Regions from separate parts of the Planococcus lenghuensis genome, predicted to be linked through region 3. Evidence: riboswitches for the same ligand, from Rfam matches in the RefSeq annotation. Region 3 holds a riboswitch; each other region holds the start of a gene.

Region 1 (3,447 bases), 1.1 Mb from region 3:
CGATTGGCTTGGCCGACCGGAATGATGCCGAATTATGTTTAGTGAATATCATTGATACCCGTGCGCTTACGATGGTCGGTAACGCGAACCCGGATTACGCAGAGGGGCTACGTAAATCGAATCAGAAAATGCTGGATGACTATAAACAGCAGGCGGAAGCGGCAGGAATTCAGCGCGTGGACACAGTCGTGGCCGTCGGTTTTCCAAAGACGGCGATTTCCCGGAATGTTGCAAAGAAATTCGACGCCGATTTGATCGTGTGCGGCGCAACCGGCATGGGCCCTATTGAACATTTCCTGCTCGGAAGCGTCTCAGAACATATCGTACGCACCAGCCGATGCGACGTGCTGGTCGTCCGCACCGAAGAGCACGCGGAAGCCAATAGCTGAGATCCAAGATGCCCAAACTGAGGAATCGTCAGTAACGCAGCTGCCTGCGAGATGGAAAACGGGCGGCTGCGCTTCTTGTTCTGAGCTGCGAGACGCGCAATTCACCCGAGTGAACGACAATCAAAACTGCAGGAACTGTTCGTATCCTTCGTTGAAGAAATTGAATTAGTCCTCTTCCACTTTTTCATCATCCCGGTAGACATGCATCTTGTGTTTCGATATCACGTGCAGGTTCTCATAATGATTTTGAAGCAGCCGCTCCGCATATTTGGCTTCCACTTGGCTGATGGCTCGCTCATCACTGTCCGTCAGTCTCATACCTTCTCCTATATAGACGTATTGGTCTCCGTATTCTCCACCTTTATCCAAGTACTGCTTAACAATATAAATGCCTTCATCATCGTAATAACCGTAGTTTCTCGGCGTCAGAAGGTACGATCCTTCAACTTCCCCAAATTTCGTGAGGTCATCCGCCCCCACCATTTCTTCCACTTCGTTTTCGTTCGGCACAGGCTCATACACCCACATGAACCACCCGAACGCCACTATGCCTGCAACAAATAAAACGGGGGCAGCGATCAGCAACAGCAACCATTTCCTTTTCATCTTCTCCCTCTTTTCTTTTCGAACGGGATCACGCATTATTCCTTGGATTGCCAACCCTTTTCTCTACGTTTAGTTTACCGCAAATTTCCATAAAGCCAAAAGTTCTCATGGCATATATGCCAGTAAAGTACCCGGCAAAAATAACTGCTCAATTAAATGCTTCGCCGCGTATCTTTTGAGATTAATGCAATCATGTACATCCAGGTTCTTCTCAAGAGCTCCAGACCTGAAATGCCGATATTAAGTGCCGTTTCCGTCAATGACCTTTAATAGGTCTATTTGGCTGTATAGCCGTTCCGGTAGTTTTATCAATAATCCGTTAACTTAATAGAAAAACCTTAAATCACTGGTACATATCTGCTTTTCGGAATCAAAAAAAGGGTAATTATACGGGTTGTCTTTTTGTTGCCCCTCCTGGTTTTCGCTTGATTTGCCGCTGTCTCGGAAATCCTGTAATAGTCGGAATGCACACGCTAAAAACATGAGGTTGAGAGCACGCCGGGCCGGCTAATCTTTTTCAGTCATTCTCTTCACGTCCCTCCGCTATCACCGATTTTGATTGATCTCTATTCAAGAACCGGTTTACATCCGTTTTTCCCTCCTGTACACTGAAGGTGCCGGAAACATCCGGTACATGACAAAAACTGCATACCGTTTTTCTGCACTGGGGGTGCCCACTTTGGCTGAGATGCGAGCGCGAGCTCCGATCCCTTATGACTCGATCCGGATAATACCGGCGTGAGGAAGTGCAGTGACGTTCCGTACACTTCTTTTTGTTTGATTGCTATGGATACGTGGCTGCATCTTCGCGGATGCGGCCTTTTTTCATGGACTCAAACACAAGGAGGAATTCAAAATGGAACAACAGCACTGCGGCACAAGCCCGATCGTCGGCTTTCGGTTTTCGCTTCATCCGATGAGCGACCGGTTTATCGACATCATCAAAGGGGCTCTTCACGAAACCGATACATCCCGGGTCTGGATGCATACCGATGACGTCTCAACCGTCATCCGGGGCAAGCAGCCACACGTCTTCAATGTCGCTAAAGCCCTTACGCTTCATGCGGCAAAGACCGGTGAACATGTGGCATTGTCCGGCACCTTTTCTGCGGGTTGTCCGGGTGACACGGAAGGCGATGTGTATTTGAAAGCGGATGATGAACTCCAGAACACAGACGACCGGAACCAATATGTCTCTTCGCAGTTCGCGCTCTATCCGATGAATAATCCGGACTACATGGCGATCATTTACCGGGAAGTCGACCGGGCAAAGGCGCGCGGCGTCTTCAACGACTCGATGCATTACGCAAGCGGCATCCATGGCGACATCCATGACGTCTTTGCCTTTTACGAAAAGGCGTTCACGCATGCCCGCTCCAGTCGATTCCCGCATCTCGTCATGACCGTCTCGATGAGCCTCAATAGCCCGTCGCACGGAGGGCAATAATATGCTGAAGTCATGGAAACTGAAAGAAATCATCTTGATGAGTGTCTTCGCCGCTGTGTTCGGCGTGGTTTACTTGCTATTCGTCCATATCGGAAACATCTGGGCCGGGTTCATCGGCCCCATCGCCTACGAGTGGATCTTCGGCATTTGGTTCATTGTCTCGATTCTGTGCGCGTACATCATCCGGAAGCCCGGTGCGGCGCTCGTGTCGGAAACGGTGGCAGCGGCTGTCGAAGTCATGCTTGGCAATGCGATCGGCCCACGGCTCATTCTGTCCGGCATTGTCCAAGGACTCGGCGCAGAAGCGGTATTCGCCGCAACGGGCTATAAGCGGTATCAGACGTGGGTGTTGATGCTGGCCGGTGCCGGGTCCGCCGTGTTCAGCTTCGGCTATGGCTATTTGCTGTCGGGCTATGCGGCACTGGATCCGTCGTTTGTGGCACTCATGTTCACGTTGCGGGTGCTGAGCGGGGCGTTGATCGCCGGACTTGGCGGCAAGTATTTGGCAGATGGTCTGCTGTTGTCCGGTTCTCTCCGCGGTTATGCCATTTCGTATGACAAAAAAGGTGATGCCCGTGTGTGAACCGGTTATTTCATTTGAAAACGTTGCATTCCGCTTTCCGGACGAGGAGCGGAATACATTGCAGGACCTGTCTTTTGAGGTTCATCCCGGGGAGCGGCTCGTCATCAGCGGTGTGAGCGGATCGGGCAAAAGCACGCTCTTGTATTTACTGAACCGGCTGTATCCCGATAACTGCGACGGAGTGCTCACGGGTCACGTTCAGCTGTTCGGGAAACCGGCTGCAACTTACGCGCCCGGCGAGATATGCCGGCAGACAGCGACGGTGCTTCAGGATCCCGATGCGCAGTTCTGCATGCCCACAGTCGAGCAGGAATTGGCATTTACGCTGGAGAACCTGAAGATCGGCCGGACAGAAATGGAGAGCACCATAACTGCTACATTGGAATTAACCGGTCTGACTCCATACCGTCATGCAGTCATTC
Region 2 (3,447 bases), 800 kb from region 3:
TCCAGACCGGCCAGGAAGATAGTAAATTCGGCTTAAGCATTGAGAAAGGGCTGGCACTGGACGGCATAAGCCGCATCCAGGCAGCAGAGCACCTCGTATTCAAAGGCGTCCATTTCCACATCGGTTCACAGATTTACGACCCGAACGGCATGATTACGACGATCGATAAAGTGCTGCGCTGGCTGCATGAAAACAACATCCAGGCAGATGTCCTTAATGCCGGCGGCGGCTTCTCCATCCGCTACACGGATGAAGATATCAGCTATCCGATTGAAGATGGCGTAACCCGCATTACAGAAACTGTGAAAAACGTGTGTGCTGAACTGGATTATCCGGTGCCGCACCTGTCGCTTGAGCCCGGCCGTTCCATTGTCGGTGAAGCAGGCTTGACGTTGTACCGCGTCGGGACGGTGAAAGACATTCCCGACGTCAACACGTATGTATCCATTGACGGCGGCATGAGCGATCATATCCGCACTGCGCTGTATGATGCAAAATATACATTGCAGCTTGCCAATCGCGAGCCGGAAGGCAAAGAAATTACAACCACAGTGGCCGGCAAGTTGTGCGAATCCGGCGATTTGATCGCAAAAGGCATTGAACTGCCGCCGGTCGAGCCAGGGGATCTGCTTGCGGTTCTGTCGACAGGCGCTTACCATTACTCGATGGCGTCGAATTACAACCAGATGCTGAAACCGGCTATCGTGTTTGTGAGCGGCAATGATCACCGGCTCGTCATCCGCCGGCAGTCGCTTGAAGATTTGCTTGTGAATGAAGTGACGGACGATCAATTGGGAAAAACGAAGTGAACGGGCAAAAATGGCTCTGCGAATTGCAGGGCCATTTTTCATTTTACGCATGAATTTAGGCGGACTATGCGTAACCCCCCTCTGCTTCCGGCAATTCTTCATATGCCTCTTTTTCCTCGATCAGATCAACGATGAATTTTCGCAGATTGAGCAGTTCCTGTGCGTCCTCTGTCAGTTCACAATACTTTTGGGAGACTTCATGCGTGATGATTTCACCGAGCGCCTGAATCTTCCAGATATCCACTTCATGTGGTGTGTGGATGCATCCGGCATCCGGGACGAGTTCTTTTGGGGCCATCGCGTTGATTTTCTGCATTTTTTCATACACCAGCTTCATTTCTTCGTCGGACAACTTAATGTCTGCCGAAGCCGTTCCGTTGGTAATTAAATCCTTCGTGACCGTATCGTCGAACGTATCCACTTCGTTCTTACTGGTAATGCCATACCGAATAGAAAAATCAAAGTCCTCCGGCATTTCTGCAGGCATAGCAGTTATCGTTTCTGCCGGTTCATCAGCAGGTTCAGTTTCCGGTTCATTCATCGTTCCTTCTGTTGTACCGCACCCGATAAGCAGCAGCAACAGCAGCGATAAGACAATTAATTTCATTTTCTTGTCTCCCTTTCAAGTTTCAATGATTTCCAGCAAATTCCCTGTTATTGATATAGTAGTCGGTTATAAGAGGAAAAGGTTTCAAAAAATTAATCCGGGAGAAAGGTTGGCGGAGGGCATTAGAGGACAATTTGTCGTTTCGCCTGCAGTGTGCTACGCTTGAAAAGAACATAACCGAATACGAATCGCCCACTGGGGGAGCCGCATGAAAAACGGCTGAGACGAGCAGAGCTCGGACCCTTTGAACCTGATCTGGATCATACCAGCGGAGGGAAGTGGCGGATCTTGCTCTCTTTTTAATGGATTGCACACGCCGCTTCCCTTCCCGGGGGAGCGGCGTTTTTGTATACCAACCAATAAAGGGGAGAACATTCATGGAAATTAAAGACCAAGTCATACTGGTAACCGGCGCCAGCAGAGGACTGGGAGCAGCAATCGCAAAAGCCTTCGGACGTGAAGGTGCCAAAGTGGTCGTCAACTTTTACAAAAGCGAACAAAAAGCACAGCAGGTCGTCCAGGATATCGGCGATCACGCTGTTGCAATCCAAGCGGATGTCACCGACAAAGAAGCCGTGCTGAGGCTGTTTGAACAAGCGGAACAACATTTCAACCAATCTGTCACCACCGTTGTCAATAACGCGTTAATCAATTTTACATTCGATGCGGTAAACCGGAAGAATGCCGGGCAGATCCAGTGGGAAGATTATCAAACCCAGCTGGACGGCAGTGTAAAAGCTTCTTTGTATACCACACAAGCTGCAGTTGAAGGTATGTCCCGGCTCAATTTCGGTCGAATTATTACAATCGGGACGAACTTGGTCCAAAACCCCGTTGTGCCTTATCATGACTACAACACCAGCAAAGCGGCATTGATTGGCTTTACCCGGACAATGGCAAACGAATTGGGCGCAAACGGTATTACCGTCAACATGGTATCCGGCGGGCTGCTCCAAAAAACGGATGCCAGTGCTGCCACTCCGGACGATGTCTTCGATCTGATCAGCGCGAGCACCCCGTTAAAGCGTGTGACGACTCCTGAGGAAATGGCGGATGCTGTGTTGTTTTTCTCATCCCCCTGGAGCCGGGCGGTCACCGGGCAGAACCTCATTGTCGACGGCGGTCTCGTGATGCATTGACCGCTACTAAAAGAAAGACTCCGGCACTACTGCCGGAGTCTTTCTTATGTCTTCTTATTTTGAAGTATCCCGACTCCTACTCGAATTTCTTAATAAAGCAATTGAGTCGCTTTGGATTTCATTAGTCTCGAAACAAGGATAACACCGAGCACTGCACCGCTTATACTCGACACAAGGAACGGTGGCATGAAAAAGAAAGCGGCCGCTTCTGTTCCCATCAAAATCCGGGCATACGGAACAGCAATCAGCGAGGCGATAATCCCGGTGCCGATAATTTCGCCAACTGCAGCCAGCCACAATTTCCCGAACTTCAAATACAGGATGCCCGCAAGAAATGCCCCGATCATGCCTCCTGGAAACGCAAGCAATGAACCTGTTCCGGTCATGACTCGGACCACACCGGTCAGAAAAGCGATCAAAACCGCCGGACCCGGTCCGAACAGAACCGCTGCCATGACATTGATGGCATGCTGAATCGGATAAGCGCGGGCGATACCTGCTGGAAACGAAATAAACGCCGAGCCCGCAACGGCGATAGCGACAAACATGGCCATCAGTACCATCTGCTTTGTCTTCATAATTGAGGAGCTCCTTTGTATGCTTCCTTAAAGAGGTTCACTTGACCTCGTACATCTTCCGCTCCTGCAAGAGATGAAATGACCGCTACACTTTCCGCGCCCGCCTGATAGACGGCGCTGGCATTTTCCGGTTTAATTCCGCCGATGCCGACAATTGATAGCGCAGGAAACGCTTTTTTAACAGCCACAATCCCCACAATGCCTGCAGGCGGTTTCGCATCATCTTTGGAACGGGTGCCATAGACGGGCCCCATTCCGACATAATCTGCTCCATCAGCTACCGCCCGCTTCGCTTCTTCGACTGAATGAACCGA
Region 3 (3,447 bases):
GACTGCAGTTGGATTATGTGGATCTGTATTACATACATTGGCCGGACGGGAAAACGCCGATTCGTGAATCGGTAGCCGAGCTTGCGAAATTGCGGGATGAAGGGAAGATCCGGGCGATCGGTGTATCGAATGTGTCGCTTGCGCAATTGAAAGAAGCCAATGCAGAGGATGATGTGAATGCCGTCCAGCTGGCGTATCACATGCTGAATCGTGAGATTGAAAAGGATATTCTTCCGTATTGCGTGGAAAATGACATTTCGATCATTGCCTATGGCCCTCTTGCATTCGGTCTCCTTGGCGGCAAGTATACAAAAGAATTGAAATTGCCGGAAGGGGATTTTCGCCGTGGTTTGCCGCTGTTCCAGGAAGGCGAATTCGAGAAGAACCTGGCAATCGTTGAAGAACTCAAAAAAGTGGCGGATAAGAAAGGGACGGATCTTTCGAATTTGGCGCTGGCCTGGCTGCTCGCTCAGCCCGGTGTGGATGCAGTGATTCCGGGAGGCAAAAAACCGGAGCAAGTGAAATCGAATCTGACTGCAGCTAACATCCAGTTATCGGAAGAGGATTTGGCGGAGATTGCGACGATTTTGTAAGGATGATCGTATGTTTTAATGGGAAAGCTATGTTAAATAACTCTGTTGATAATTCATAAAAGAGCTCCGTTTTCCGCGGGCTTGCGCTGAACTAACTCAGGCTATATGCCCGAGTGGATTTCCGCGCTTCGCATCCCCGCAGGGGTCTCCGCTGTTTTACTCCATCTTTTGAAGCAAATAAACAAGGTTCTTATCCAAATTTATTGAACAATCGGCTGGTTAATAAGAAAAGAAGTTTCTTCGTCCATGCTTACTAAGTGAAAGAGAACACGAAAGGCGGACCCGCGGAAAGCGAGCGCCGGAACGGAAAGCCGCCACTGCGGGCCCCTCATTCATTCTGTTCTCCAATAAAATAAATGAAGGGAAACGCTTGACTACTGGTAAGAAAGCGTCCGCCTGGAGCGGTTCTTCTACGAAATGACTATTTTTTTGATTTTCACCATGATTACGTAGGAAACATAAATATCAACAATATTCGCTGACATAGCCAATGGAAAACCGGATTTGGAGCAATTTATCTGCGTCCGGCAGAAATTCCCTTTTTTCGTTATCAAATTATTAATCATGTATTGAGATTCTTCTGTTAACATGATAAGCTCGATAGTGAACATAATAGTAGCTGACCACTGGGGGAGCCGGGTTGATACCGGCTGAGACAAGCAAAGCTTGGACCCTTTGAACCTGATCTGGACCATGCCAGCGGAGGGAAGTGGCGCGTATGCCTTTTCTGTGCCTGCATACACCGCTTCCTTCCATGGAAAGCGGTGTTTTTTAATTGATTGAGACGAGCAGAGCAAAGAGAGGCTTAACCAGCAGCGGAGAGGAGAATAGCATGAACGACACATGGATGTTCATCGATTCAGGGCACAATTCACCCGCCTTTAATATGGCGATGGATGAAGTGTTGCTGAACTGGCACAGTGACGGGAAAATCCCCCCGGTTCTGCGGTTCTATGGCTGGGAACCGGCCGGCATTTCAGTCGGATTCTTTCAGAAAGTGAATGGAAGCATTGATACTGTTAGTGCAGAACGTCTAGGTATTCCACTCGTCCGAAGACAGACAGGCGGAAAGGCGGTGCTTCACGACCAGGAGCTTACATACAGCGTGCTGGTTTCAGAAGCGCATCCGGCGATGCCGAAAACTGTGAAGGATGCATATCTTGTACTGTCGCAAGGATTGCTTGAAGGCTACAAGAAACTCGGCATCCGCACGGAGTTCGCAATCCCGGAAAGCACCTCGGCATCCGGCTCTGCCGTGTGCTTTGAAGAGCCTTCCTGGTATGAATTGACCGTGGACGGCAAAAAGGCGGCGGGCAGTGCGCAGACCCGCAAAAAAGGAGTCATCCTGCAGCATGGGTCCATTCCGCTTGCTTTGAATGAAGACAAGTTGTTCGATCTGTTCATTTATCCGAATGAACATGTGAAAGAGAAAGTGCGTGCAGCATTTCGGAACCGGGCAGTGGCTATCAATGATCTTCTACCACAACCGGTAAGTTTCAATGAAGTGAAAGCCGCTTTCCAGGCGGGTTTCGAACAAGGCCTTAGCATCACGCTGCAGCCGTTCGATCCTCCGGCGGAAATGCTGGCGGAAGCACATGAACTTGAACAGAAATACAGCAGTGATGAGTGGAATTACCTGAGAGAAAAAGAAGGGGAGCGATCTGTGTGACAAAAGCGAATGAGCATGTCCGAAAACCCGAATGGCTGAAAGTGAAGCTGAACACCAACAAAACTTATAATGACCTGAAAAAATTGATGCGCGAAAAAAACTTGAACACAGTGTGCGAAGAAGCAAAATGCCCGAATATCCACGAGTGTTGGAGCGAACGCCGCACTGCGACATTCATGATCCTGGGTGATACATGCACACGTGCATGCCGGTTCTGCGCTGTGAAGACCGGTCTTCCGAATGAACTCGACTGGGGTGAGCCGGAACGGGTCGCGGAATCGACGGAAATTATGGAGCTGAAACACGTCGTGGTGACGGCAGTCGCACGAGATGATTTGAAAGACGGCGGGGCAGCTGTGTTTGCGGAGACTGTGCGCGCCATCCGCAGAAGAATGCCGGGCACAACTGTCGAGGTGTTGCCGTCTGATATGAAAGGTGATTATGAAAGCCTGCACACCTTGATGGACAGCCAGCCGGATATCTTTAACCACAATATTGAAACCGTGCGGCGCCTCACCAAACGGGTCCGGGCGAAAGCAACCTATGACCGTTCACTGGAACTGCTTGCACGTGTAAAAGAAATCGCGCCGCATATTCCGACAAAATCGAGTCTGATGGTCGGGCTTGGAGAAACGAAGGAAGAGATCCTGCAGGCGATGGATGATCTCTTGGCGCATAATGTGGACATTATGGCGATTGGCCAGTACTTGCAGCCGACCCGCAAGCACTTGAATGTGGAGCGGTATTACCATCCGGACGAGTTTGAAGAACTGAAGCGGATCGCACTCGAAAAAGGCTTTAAGCATTGCGAAGCGGGGCCGATGGTGCGTTCGTCTTACCATGCTGATGAACAAGTGAGCGAAACGGCTGCACAGCGCCGCATCAAGTACATGAAGGGCTATGAGTCCCAAGGTGATGAACTTGAAGACGTGGAATTTTAAAAGTCTAAACAAAAGAGGCACTCCTTCGGGGATGCCTCTTTCAAAATGTAAAAGCTTTTATATATGAGCTAACTTCATAACTCGCTTGTTTAATAAAACGCAGATCGCTTTTTTTGGTCATTTTTCCTCCAAAAAACGGATCGATGAATCGATCAAAAAGTTGAGCGGGTGAAAACTCGCTGTGATGGGACGTGAGGTTGCTGGTTCACTTATTAAGACAACTATCCAAGTAATGCGTGTTGTT
Region 4 (3,447 bases), 800 kb from region 3:
GGCAGCAAGTACGCTTTCAACGCATCCACCGCTTCCTGCTGCAGAAGCGAAGCTCCGCCTTTCGCAATCATGACCGGATCCACGACGACGTTTTTCCATCCGTAGCGCTGAATCCCTTTTCCTGTCGCTTCAATGATCTCTGCATCAAACAGCATGCCGGTTTTCAGAGCGGCAATCTGAAAATCCGTCCCGATGGCATCGAGCTGTTTTTCCACGGCTTCTCTTGTCATCGGATAAATCCCATGGACACCACGTGTATTCTGGGCGGTTACAGCTGTCAGAACTGATGTGGAATAAACCCCGAGTTCCTGAAACGTTTTGATATCCGCCTGAATGCCGGCGCCGCCGCCTGAATCTGAGCCGGCAATCGTCAGCACTTGTTTCATCATACTCATAAAGCCCCATCCTCCATTCGGTTAAGCTCATCAATATCGCTTTGTCTGACAGATGATAATGCATCAAGGAAAGCAGTTTGGAAACTGCCTGGCCCTTTCACATGCTGAGCTGCTTTCTCTCCGGCAAGTCCGTAAAACCGGAGTGCTTCTGCAGCCGCAGCAAGCGGGCGATCCGGTGACACTGCCGAGAATGCCGCAACCACAGCACTCAGCAGACACCCCATGCCCGTAACGGAAGTCATGATCGGATCACCGGATGCGTTTTCGATAACAGTGTCCCCGTCTGTCACCACATCGGTTTTTCCGGTGACAGCCACGATTACTGAAAGCTTTTTCGCCGAGCTTCGCGCAAGTTGGGTTATATCTGCTTCCCCTGCTCCGGCATCCACTCCTTTTGATTGCCAATCTGCCCCCATAATCGCAGCAAGCTCACCGGCGTTGCAGCGAAGGACGCTGACTTCAACTTCCTCCAGTATCCGCTTCACCGTTGACAGGCGATACGGCGTGGCTCCGGCTCCGACCGGATCCAAAATAACCGGAACTCCTTTTTTGTTTGCCGCTTTTCCGGCAATCAACATGCTTGTCACAGTTGTTTCATTCAATGTGCCGATGTTAAGTGAAACCGCTCCGGCGAGAGCCGCAAGATCCGCTGCTTCTTCCGGTGCTTCTCCCATGATTGGGGAAGCTCCGAGTGATAGAAGCCCGTTCGCCTGGAAATTTGAGACGACATGATTTGTAAGGCAGTGAATAATCGGCTTTTCGGCTCTGATTTGTGTCAGCATGTTACACACCCGCTTCTTTTTTGGTTTTTAGCGCCCAATTTTCCATTGTCCACGCCTGTTCCCAGAAATTCCATTCGTAATAGCTGCTCCGTCGGAAGCGCTCTTTCAATTCTTGTCGACGCTGTTCCGGCAAATCTTCTGCAAGGGAATTCATCCGATTAATTTGTTCATTCACCAATTCGCCGAACCATTCGGAACTGTAAGTCCCGATTCATTTCTCGAAAATCGGATGGTCGGGTTGTGCTCCCTTCAGGCGTTCGCCGGCTTCGTGATAGAGCCAATAGCAAGGTAGAATTGCAGCCAGCACGTCAGCAAGATCCCCTTCCGCCGAAACATGCATGTGATTTACATAGGCATATGCGCTCGGCGACGGTTCAAATGCGGCCCAGTCAGCTTCTGTCACACCAAGTAACGCCATGAATGATTCATGCAGCGCCATTTCTGCCGCACATGTCTGTTCTGCATGATGAGCGAAACTTCTCGTCGTTTCCAAGTCTTTCGCTTTTGCAGCTCCGAGTGCCTGCACTTTCGCAAAATGGGATAAGTAATACGCATCCTGCATCACATAGAACCGAAACACATCCAATGGCAGCGACCCTTCCGCGATTCCCTTTACGAATGGATGATTAAAGCTCGCTTCCCATAGCGCATCATTTTCCAACCGGATTTCCTCACAAAAAGTCATCTTTTCCATCTCCTTTTCTGCAAATAAAAAACACCGCTTTCCAGTAAAGGAAAGCGGCGTCTGCAATTCAGCTGAGATGAAAAATAAGCGTGCATTCGCCCACTTCCCTCCGCTGGTATGATCCAGATCAGGTTCAAAGGGTCCAGGCTCTGCCCGTCTCAGCCGTTTTTCATACGGCTCCCCTAGTGGATTGCGATATTTTGTTGTCGGAATCACTATACCATAAAAGCGAAACTTTCTCAAAAATGCTTAAACAGAACTTGCAGTTTACCGGAACAGCCATCAATAGCCGCCATGATATCCTTGAATTTCTGCTCTGAAAGCATGCTTGGTCAGCTGACCCACAGCATTTCCGTTTGCTCGACTGACCAAGTACTTTCCCGTTCCTTCAATTCCATTCGAAGTCCGATCGCACCGAGACCGCCTTTAAATTTTGTTCCTTCCATGATGGCCTCCGTCTTGCTGGTAAACCGAACGTCTTCAATCGTCAGGAGAATGCCATCAATGGTCATTGTCTCTTCATCCATCATTCCTTCCTGTTCAATTGTCTGCATGTCGCCTTCCCGGGTCTCCACCCCATAGGTATCTTCGAAATATACCAGGACCTCTGCGATCACTTCTGGCCCTGGCTTTTCCCCACTCTCTTCAGCAGTTTGTGGTTCTGTCGCCGCATTCCCCGTAGGCCCGCCGTCAGCTGCAGGCAGCTCCTCGAAATCAATGATCAAATACTCCATCCCTTCATTGAGCCCCGAATCTTCGGCCAGGAGGGTCTCAAATGCGGCGATATAGAATTCCGCCATTTCCTGTCTATTTTCTGCTTGCGGGCTCTCTGCTTGCCCGCAGGCAGAAAGACTGATTGTTATGATAATGAATGCCGATTGAATGATAGTATTCTTCATGTCCAGCCTCCGGATCAGTTGACTTAAATTCATTATATGTATTTACGACCAGTCTAACGTTATCAAGCAAAAAAGCACCGTCATCCGGTGCTCTTTGCCCAATTCTCTGCCGTATTTTGATCAGCGCTTTTACTGCGGATCACTCATCTTGTCCGGCTTCGATCATCAGGAATGTGGCCGTGATGATATGCATGATCATGCCTATGAGAGGAATCCAGCCAACAGCCGATGCGATAATGCCCAATATATGGCCCGTTCTTTTGCGGCCTGCTTGGATGGTCAGGATTAAGGCAACAATATGAAAAGCCAGCATGATGAGCAGTGGCATCCAATTCAAACTAATGATGAATAATCCGCCAATAATCGGGATACCTAGCGCCGCTTCCAGTCCGCCTCCGACCCATTTCAACACCCGGGTTTCGCTTGTAGGAATCGGTTTATGTTCAGGAACTTTTGCCAGTTTCATGCGCTCGCCTCCATGTAGGGAAATGCGTTTCTTCAGGCTTCCGCGGCTGCTTCATCGATTTCTTCTTCTGTCCGGACAACCAGCACATCACATGCACTCATCCTTGCGATCGACTGGGAGACACTGCCCATGATAAACCGTTCCACCCGGTTCAGCCCGCTGGCACCACAAATGATCAGATCTGCGTCAATTTTCCGGGCCACCCCGCGTGGAATCGTAA

Evidence for each region. Region 3 has a riboswitch for thiamine pyrophosphate ahead of B0X71_RS04205 (lipoate--protein ligase family protein). Riboswitches for the same ligand answer to the same signal wherever they lie in the genome.
Region 1: linked by a shared signal. The riboswitch ahead of B0X71_RS09680 (YkoF family thiamine/hydroxymethylpyrimidine-binding protein) and the one ahead of B0X71_RS04205 (lipoate--protein ligase family protein) in region 3 are both predicted to bind thiamine pyrophosphate.
Region 2: linked by a shared signal. The riboswitch ahead of B0X71_RS08255 (3-oxoacyl-ACP reductase) and the one ahead of B0X71_RS04205 (lipoate--protein ligase family protein) in region 3 are both predicted to bind thiamine pyrophosphate.
Region 4: linked by a shared signal. The riboswitch ahead of tenA (thiaminase II) and the one ahead of B0X71_RS04205 (lipoate--protein ligase family protein) in region 3 are both predicted to bind thiamine pyrophosphate.

What each region holds. Positions count from the first base shown of each region.
Region 1 is NZ_CP019640.1:1,882,230-1,885,676, reverse strand. It holds gene B0X71_RS09690 (universal stress protein) at 1-389, shown strand, start outside; gene B0X71_RS09685 (hypothetical protein) at 555-995, opposite strand; TPP riboswitch at 1,652-1,757, shown strand; gene B0X71_RS09680 (YkoF family thiamine/hydroxymethylpyrimidine-binding protein) at 1,852-2,442, shown strand; gene B0X71_RS09675 (ECF transporter S component) at 2,444-3,025, shown strand; gene B0X71_RS09670 (ABC transporter ATP-binding protein) at 3,012-3,447, shown strand, end outside.
Region 2 is NZ_CP019640.1:1,624,712-1,628,158, reverse strand. It holds gene lysA (diaminopimelate decarboxylase) at 1-809, shown strand, start outside; gene B0X71_RS08260 (hypothetical protein) at 874-1,416, opposite strand; TPP riboswitch at 1,604-1,710, shown strand; gene B0X71_RS08255 (3-oxoacyl-ACP reductase) at 1,794-2,555, shown strand; gene thiW (energy coupling factor transporter S component ThiW) at 2,645-3,133, opposite strand; gene thiE (thiamine phosphate synthase) at 3,130-3,447, opposite strand, start outside.
Region 3 is NZ_CP019640.1:824,302-827,748, forward strand. It holds gene B0X71_RS04200 (aldo/keto reductase) at 1-593, shown strand, start outside; TPP riboswitch at 1,212-1,318, shown strand; gene B0X71_RS04205 (lipoate--protein ligase family protein) at 1,426-2,262, shown strand; gene lipA (lipoyl synthase) at 2,259-3,203, shown strand.
Region 4 is NZ_CP019640.1:1,620,507-1,623,953, reverse strand. It holds gene thiD (bifunctional hydroxymethylpyrimidine kinase/phosphomethylpyrimidine kinase) at 1-395, opposite strand, end outside; gene thiM (hydroxyethylthiazole kinase) at 392-1,177, opposite strand; partial or broken gene tenA (thiaminase II) at 1,179-1,862, opposite strand; TPP riboswitch at 1,950-2,056, opposite strand; gene B0X71_RS08225 (hypothetical protein) at 2,195-2,761, opposite strand; gene B0X71_RS08220 (hypothetical protein) at 2,901-3,227, opposite strand; gene B0X71_RS08215 (universal stress protein) at 3,260-3,447, opposite strand, start outside.